DNA from 2 places in the Clostridium sp. CTA-7 genome. Region 1 is predicted to be linked to the other one. Evidence: riboswitches for the same ligand, from Rfam matches in the RefSeq annotation. Region 1 holds a riboswitch; the other holds the start of a gene.

Region 1 (4,159 bases):
TACTTATGCTTCAGGTGCTAAAAAAGAAACACCTTCTAGGCCAAACTCAAAGGATTATGCCTATAAAAAATTTAATTACTATTATCTAGATAGCCATCTAGGTGATAGAGAATTTATAGGAGAGGAATTAGTTTGGGAAAATGAAAAAGTTTCCTGGGGAATGAATTATAAAGGACAAGTTCTTGTTGATGAATTACCTTCAGGATTTAATAATTTTTTAAAGAAATCTTTAAAAAATGTATCCGATGATTGTCCGTTTAGAGGACCTAAATATTTTAAAGAAGATGATTTTACATATCAATGCAATTGGGATGGTGATTTAGCTTCTTTTAATGGAGTTGAATCAATATCACATAATGGAATTGAAATATTTAAGCTCTACTTTCATGGTGGAAGTCTAAAATAAATATCATTTGTTTTAAAGTAAAAGAAGCTTTACAAATAACTAAATTTATTTGTAAAGCTTCTTTTCATACTCTTAATAGTTATAAGTATATATAACTATCCATTAATAATTATAACCTAAATATATCTTATTATTATTTTGCTTCTTCTACACTCTTACCCAATATTTGGATTCCTACATATACTGCTAATATAGATATAGGTAGTACAATATACCAAGCTAATCCAAAACCCGCTGGAATATATCCAAATAAAATTGTAATTGCAGCTATAAATAGTGAATACCACATTTGAGTGTTAACATGAGCAATATGATTACAACCTGCTCCCATTGATGAAAGTATTGTAGTATCTGATATTGGTGAACAGTGATCTCCAAAAATAGCTCCAGTTAAAACAGCACTTGTACTAACTATTACATAGCTCATATCTGGATTCATTGAATAAGCTAGTGGAATTGCAAGTGGCATTAGTATTCCCATTGTTCCATAAGCCGTTCCTGTTGCAAAAGAAATAACTGCACCTAAGGTAAATATTAAACTTGGAAGCAAGAAATTTGGTAGTGATCCTGAAAGTAATGAAACTAGATATTTAGCAGTTCCTAAATCCTTTATTACAGAACTTAGTGACCAAGCTAATAATAAAATTACTCCTGTTATAAGTAATGGTTTCATACCATCTATCCATGTTTCTATAGCTTCAGAAACAGTAAATATTTTCTTAGATACTCCCATTATAATTGATACTATACTTGCTATTAATGCTGATTGGAATAATGCTACTGATGCATCTGATGCACTAAATGCTTCTTGTATAGCCTTAAATGATACTGGTGAATTAGTCATTATATTTTGAAGGGCAACATCTTCACCACCCATTATTACTGTATAACCACTAAAATAGAAACATATTAATGAAGCTATAACCAAAACACCTATTGGTATTATAGCATTCCATATACTTAACTCTACACCTTCCTTTGGTTCAAGGTCTGAATGATCTAAGTTAGAATCTGATGCAACTTCATCAACATTAGAGTTTAACCCTCTTTTTCTTGCCTCTACTTCTGCCTTATACATAGGACCAAAATCCTTTAATAAAACTGAGGTAATAAATACAAATACTAATATTAGTATATTATAAAATCTATATGGTATAGTTTGTAAAAACACTCCAAAAGCATCAACTTCTTGCCCTATTCCATTTATAAAAGCATCATTTATTAGCCCTACTTCTAACCCTATCCAAGTAGATACAATAGCTAATCCTGCTATTGGTGCTGCTGTTGCATCTATTATAAAGGCTAGTCTTTCTCTTGATATTTTCATCTTATCTGATACTGGCTTCATTATAGGACCAACTATTAATGAATTTGCATAGTCATCAAAAAATACAGCTAACCCTAATAATAATGTAACTAATTGTGTGCTTCTAGCATTCTTAGCCCTTCTTGCTAATGCTTCTGCAACAGCCTTAGCCCCCCCCATTTTAGCAACTAAGTGTATAACTCCCCCTATAACTAATACCTGAAGAATTATACCTGCATTCCATGGATCAGATAATGAGTTTAAAACTCTAGATACAAAATCTAAAAAAGATTGTGTAACTGCTCCAAGAAAAGTATTATCAACTAATTGAACTAAAAATGTACCTGATAAAGTTCCGATAAACAAAGATATAATAACATTCTTTGTTATAAATGCTAAAACTATTGCTACCACCGGCGGTATCAAAGTTAATAATCCGTAATGATTTGCATTAGATGTAGATTGATCTACCTCTGCTGCGAAAACTATTGATGTTGACATTAAAATCATCATCATAGTCATTAATATTAATCTTAGATTTCTTTTATTATTCATAATGCTCCCCCTATATATTTCATGAATAATTTAAGGGCAGAAATTAAAAAGAGCCTTGAGTTTTCACTCAAGGCTATAGATACACTTTAATTAATATTCTAAATAAAGTTAAAAATCCTCAAGCGATAGCTCACCACAAATTAAGTTTGTGACAGTGTTACACATATTTTGTGAAACCCCAGCCATATGATATTAAAGCATTAATCATACGCTTCGGCGATAATTCCTTTTCTATTAAATCAAAGTGCTTACCTCATTAATAGTACTCTTAATTATCGCGCCTCTACCCTTGTCGTTATTCATATTTAATTTACAGGATTATTATACAGTTTTTCACTAGTTGAATCAACCTTTAATGCCCAGCCTTAATTCTATTTAACTAATCTATTGGCCATAAATTCTTCTATTTCCTCTACTGTCTTAATCATTTCTTTAGTTAATACTTCATTTCCATTATCTGTTATCAAAATATCATCTTCTATTCTTATTCCTATACCTTCATTTTCTATGTATATTCCAGGCTCAACAGTATATACCATTCCAGCTTCAAAGGTTACATCCCTATTTTCTAACTCTATATCATGAGTATCCATACCCAAGCTATGACCTATACTATGATAATAAAATTGAGATACATCTTCCTTTTTAGAAATTAATCCAAGAGATATACACTCCTCTGCAACCCACTCTTTAGCCTTATTGTTTAAATCTATGAATTTAACTCCTGGCTTCATTTCTTTAATAACTCTTTCATTTACTCTAAGAACTGCGTTATAAACTTCTTTTTGCCTTTCAGTAAACTTTCCATTAATAGGGAAGGTTCTTGATATATCACCATTATAATATTTATATTGAGCACCTAAATCAAATAATATTAAGTCCCCAACCCTTAATTCTGAGTCATTACTTACATAATGTAAAACAGTTGCATTTTTCCCTGCTGCTGCAATAGTTTTAAATGCAAAGTCTTTTGCACCATTTTTCTTACAAATAAAATCAAAGTAAGCTTCAAGTTCGTACTCTTTTATGCCCGGCTTAGAATTTCTCATTAATTCTTTTACGCCTTCTATAGTAATTTCTATAGCTTTCTTAATCCTGCTAATTTCTTCTTCAGTTTTTATAAGTCTTAAATTTCCTATAATCTTATATGCATTTTTAATATTTATATTATAATACTTTTCCTTAATTTCATTTATATACTTATATGATGAATTATCTTTTTCTAAATCTAAATATATATTTATGTCTTCTTTATTAATTAATATTTTTTCTATAAACCCGTTAAAATCCCCTAAGTACTTAACATCTTCTATATCACAAATGTCTAATACTTCTTCTTTTCTAATAGTTTTACCTTCCCATTTTTCTGTAATATGATTTACCTCTTTTATAAATAAATGTTCATTAGTTTTTCCATTCATTTTCGATAAAACTAAAATATGCTTTTCTTCATCTATTCCTGTTAAATAATAAAAATTTCTATTTGGTGTAAAAGGATATTTTTCGTCTGCAGTTTTCTTTGGCGAATTACCTGCAAATAATATTAATAAAGAATTATCTTTAATGTTTTCTAAAACCTTATTTCTATTATTCTTATAAAACTCTTTATTCATAAATTCACTCCCTCTTATTTATTCCATAGCTAACACTTTAACACTGACTACATTTGCTAACCCTCTTAAAGTATTAACTAAGTGCTTTAAATCTTTTTTCATATTAGATATATCTAATGTTATGGTTACATTTGCAGCCATATTTATAGGTATATCTTGATTTATTGTTAGTATATTTCCCTTATTAAAAGCTATACAATCTAAAACTTTAGATAAAGTTCCAGCTTCATGAGATAATAAGACAATTAATGTTATCTTTTTACTATTTATCCCCTCTGA
Region 2 (4,159 bases), on a different contig from region 1:
TATGCAATGCATTTATATTTTGAATCAGCAGCAGTAATACTTGCATTAATAACTCTAGGAAAATATTTAGAAGCTGTATCAAAAGGAAAAACATCTGAGGCAATTAAGAAACTTATGGGATTAGCTCCTAAAACTGCAAATATTGTTAGAGATGGTAGCGAACTTACTGTTCCTATTGAAGAAGTAATAGTAGGAGATGTTGTATTAGTAAAGCCAGGTGAAAAGTTACCTGTTGATGGTGAGGTTATAGAGGGAAATACATCAATAGATGAGTCTATGCTTACAGGTGAAAGTATTCCGGTGGAAAAGAGTATAGGAAACAAAGTTATTGGAGCAAGTATAAATAAAACAGGATTTATTAAATATAAGGCTACTAAGGTAGGGGATGATACTGCTCTTGCACAAATAATTAAATTGGTTGAAGATGCTCAAGGAACAAAAGCGCCAATTGCAAAACTTGCAGACGTAATATCAGCATATTTTGTACCAACTGTAATTATATTAGCCATTATAGCTGCATTAGGATGGTATATATCAGGAGAGTCAGCAGTATTTTCACTAACTATATTTATATCAGTACTAGTTATTGCTTGTCCATGTGCACTTGGATTAGCAACACCTACTGCAATAATGGTAGGAACAGGAAAAGGTGCTGAAAATGGAGTTCTTATAAAAGGTGGAGAAGCGTTAGAAACTGCATATAAAGTTGAGACTATTGTATTTGATAAGACAGGAACTATAACAGAAGGAAAGCCTAAAGTAACTAATATAATAACAATGGATTTAAGTGAAAAAGAAATTTTAATTTTAGCAGCTAGTGCTGAAAAAGGATCAGAACATCCATTAGGTGAGGCAATAGTTAAAGAAGCTGAAGATAAAGGTCTCAAACTAAAAGAAATAAATGATTTTAAGGCAATACCAGGACATGGAATAGAAGTTAAAATAGAAAATGAAAATATTCTTTTAGGAAATAAAAAGTTAATGAAGGATAGGGGAATAAACTTAGAAGATTTAGAAGAGAAATCAAATAAGTTAGCAGAAGAAGGTAAAACACCTATGTTCTTAGCAGTAGAAAATAAAATCCAAGGAATTGTAGCAGTAGCTGATACTGTAAAAGAAAATAGTAAAAAGGCAATAAAAGCAATTCATAGTATGGGAATAAAAGTGGCTATGATTACTGGTGATAATGAAAAAACAGCTAAAGCAATTGCAAAAGAAGTTGGAATAGATATAGTTTTAGCTGAAGTATTACCAGAGGATAAAGCAAATGAAGTTAAAAAGTTACAAGGCGAAAATAAGAAGGTTGCTATGGTGGGAGATGGTATAAATGATGCACCAGCATTAGTTCAAGCAGATGTAGGAATTGCAATAGGATCAGGTACAGATGTAGCAATAGAGTCGGCAGATATAGTTTTAATGAAGAGTGATTTAATAGATGTTATAAAGGCTATTCAATTAAGTAAAGCAACTATTAATAATATAAAGCAAAATTTATTTTGGGCATTTGCTTATAATGTACTAGGAATACCAGTAGCAATGGGAATTCTTCATGTGTTTGGTGGGCCATTATTAAATCCTATGATAGCAGCAGGAGCAATGAGTTTAAGCTCAGTATCAGTATTATTAAATGCCTTAAGGCTTAGAAAGTTTAAGGCAAATGTATAAATAGTTGATATTTCCTTGACATATATATAAATTTTGATAGAATTAAGAAGGAAATTTAATATTTTATTGGTAGAGGCTGCAATAGCTAAAAGTAATATTAATGAGGTAAGCACTATGATTTAATATGAAAGGGGTTATTGCCGAAGTATATAGATTAGCTTAAAGGTTATATACTGGGATTGTATAAAATATATACAAAACTGCCACAATATTTTTGTGGAGAGCTATCTTTATTATTGTCTAAAGTTTGCAATAAATATAAGCTCAAAGAATAATCTTTGAGCTTACTTTTTTTAGGAGAAAAAAATGGAAAAGAAACATATGAAAAAAGAAATCACTTTATTTATGGCTACAATGCTTGTTTGTGGAAATATGATAGGCTCAGGAGTTTTTATGTTACCTGCTACATTAGCAGAATTATCAGGTCCAATGGCAACTATTATTGCATGGGTAATAACAACTATAGGATCTATTTTAATAGCTATATCCTTTGCTAATTTAGGTTCAAAGTATCCATCTACTGGAGGAGCTTATCAATACACAAAAGAAGCTTTTGGAGAATTTGCAGGATTTTTAAGTGCTTGGCTTTATTGGAATGGTTCATGGATAGGAAATGCAGCTATAATAGTAGCATTGGCAAGTTATAGTGCAGCTATAATTCCAGCACTAAATAATCCACTAATATCAATAATTTATACAAGTTCTATCTTATGGATATTTACATTTATAAACATTGTTGGAGTAAAAAAAGCTGGAAAGGTTCAATCGTTTGTAACTGTATTTAAAATTGTATTTTTCGCATTGTTTATAGTAATAGCATTTTTAAATTTTGATAGTTCCAATTTATTGCCTTTAATGCCAGAAGGAAAGGGAGTAAATTCAATACCTCTTGCGGCAACATCAACTTTATGGGCATTTGTAGGTTTAGAAAGTGCCACAGTAACTGCAGGAGAAATTAGTAATCCAGAAAAAAATGTTAAGAAAAGCACTATTTATGGAATGCTAATATCAGCAGTAATATACATATTAATAAGTGTTGCTAGTATGGGAGTAATGTCTAACAAAGAATTAGCTTCAAGTTCCGCGCCACTTACTGATATATTAACTAAAATTTTAGGAACATCAATTGGAAAGCCATTAGCAATTTCAGTAGTTATATGTATTTTAGGAACAACTATTGGGTGGTTATTATCTACTGCACGAGTTGCTTATGCAGCAGGAGAAGATGGTGTATTTCCTAAATGTTTTGGGAAATTACATTCTAAATATTCAACTCCAGCTAATGCTTTAATAATTGGATCCATATTAGTTAATATACTTTTAATAATGAATTACCAAAAAAGTATGGTTTCAGCATTTACATTTATAACTATATTAGCAACGCTAGCATTTTTGCCAATATATTTATTAACTGCAGCAGCAGAAATGATGATTATGTTTAGAGGGGAAAGTAAGTTTAATTTACAAATTTTCATTAAAAAAGGAATAATTCCATTACTAGCATTTATATATACATTATGGACAATATATGGTTCAGGAGCAGAAATTGTAATGTGGGGATTTATACTTATGTTATTAGGAGTGCCATTTTATATATATAATTACCATAAGAATAAAAGCAATTTAAACTAAATTATAAATATTAGAAAAAAACCCTCTAAAATTTTAGAAGGGTTTTTATTTTGAATTAAAAAATTTTACTAATGTAAAAAAAATAAATGTATGTTAAAATTAATAGCAAATAAATGTTTACATTGGGGTGATATTAAAAAATATGAGTAAGATAAATGAAGTTTATGATGCTTTAAAGCGGTTAGAAATGAAAAGTAAAAAAGGAATAACAGCAAGCGAGCTTAGTGCTTTTATGAACTTAGATAGGGCTAATGTAAGCAGATATTTAAATCAGCTTTATAAAGATGGTGTAGTTGATAAAATAGATGGCCATCCAGTAAAATATAGTTCTATAGTAAGAACCGAAGTATCTAAATCAAAAGAAAATAAGAAAGTCGTAAAAGAGAAAAAAAGAAATAGTCTAGACACACTAGTTGGTGCAAAATTAAGTTTGCAGATTCCGATTCAACAAGCCAAGGCAGCAATTTTATATCCCCCAAGAGGATTACACACTTTAATTTTAGGGGAAACTGGTGTTGGTAAATCTATGTTTGCAGAAGCTATGTATAATTTTGCAATTGAGTCTAAAGTTATAAATGATGAAGCACCTTTTGTAAGATTTAACTGCGCTGATTATGCAGATAATCCACAACTAGTTATGGCACAAATATTTGGTGTTAAGAAAGGTGCTTATACAGGTGCAGATTCTAATAGAGATGGTTTACTAAAGAAAGCAAATGGGGGAATATTATTTTTAGATGAAATTCATAGATTATCTCCACAAGGTCAAGAAATGTTATTTACATATATTGATAAAGGACATTTTAGAGTTTTAGGTGATACAGAAAAATTAGTTCATGTAGAAGCACAAATTATTGCAGCT

The links. Region 1 has a riboswitch for lysine ahead of ACYUEX_RS12630 (Na+/H+ antiporter NhaC family protein). Riboswitches for the same ligand answer to the same signal wherever they lie in the genome.
Region 2: linked by a shared signal. The riboswitch ahead of ACYUEX_RS09900 (APC family permease) and the one ahead of ACYUEX_RS12630 (Na+/H+ antiporter NhaC family protein) in region 1 are both predicted to bind lysine.

What each region holds. Positions count from the first base shown of each region.
Region 1 covers NZ_BAAAAV010000006.1:89,579-93,737, forward strand. The annotation lists gene ACYUEX_RS12625 (DUF5680 domain-containing protein) at 1-406, shown strand, start outside; gene ACYUEX_RS12630 (Na+/H+ antiporter NhaC family protein) at 540-2,267, opposite strand; lysine riboswitch at 2,386-2,561, opposite strand; gene ACYUEX_RS12635 (aminopeptidase P family protein) at 2,639-3,880, opposite strand; gene ACYUEX_RS12640 (ACT domain-containing protein) at 3,899-4,159, opposite strand, start outside.
Region 2 covers NZ_BAAAAV010000004.1:230,724-234,882, reverse strand. The annotation lists gene ACYUEX_RS09905 (heavy metal translocating P-type ATPase) at 1-1,665, shown strand, start outside; lysine riboswitch at 1,728-1,900, shown strand; gene ACYUEX_RS09900 (APC family permease) at 1,972-3,297, shown strand; gene ACYUEX_RS09895 (sigma 54-interacting transcriptional regulator) at 3,440-4,159, shown strand, end outside.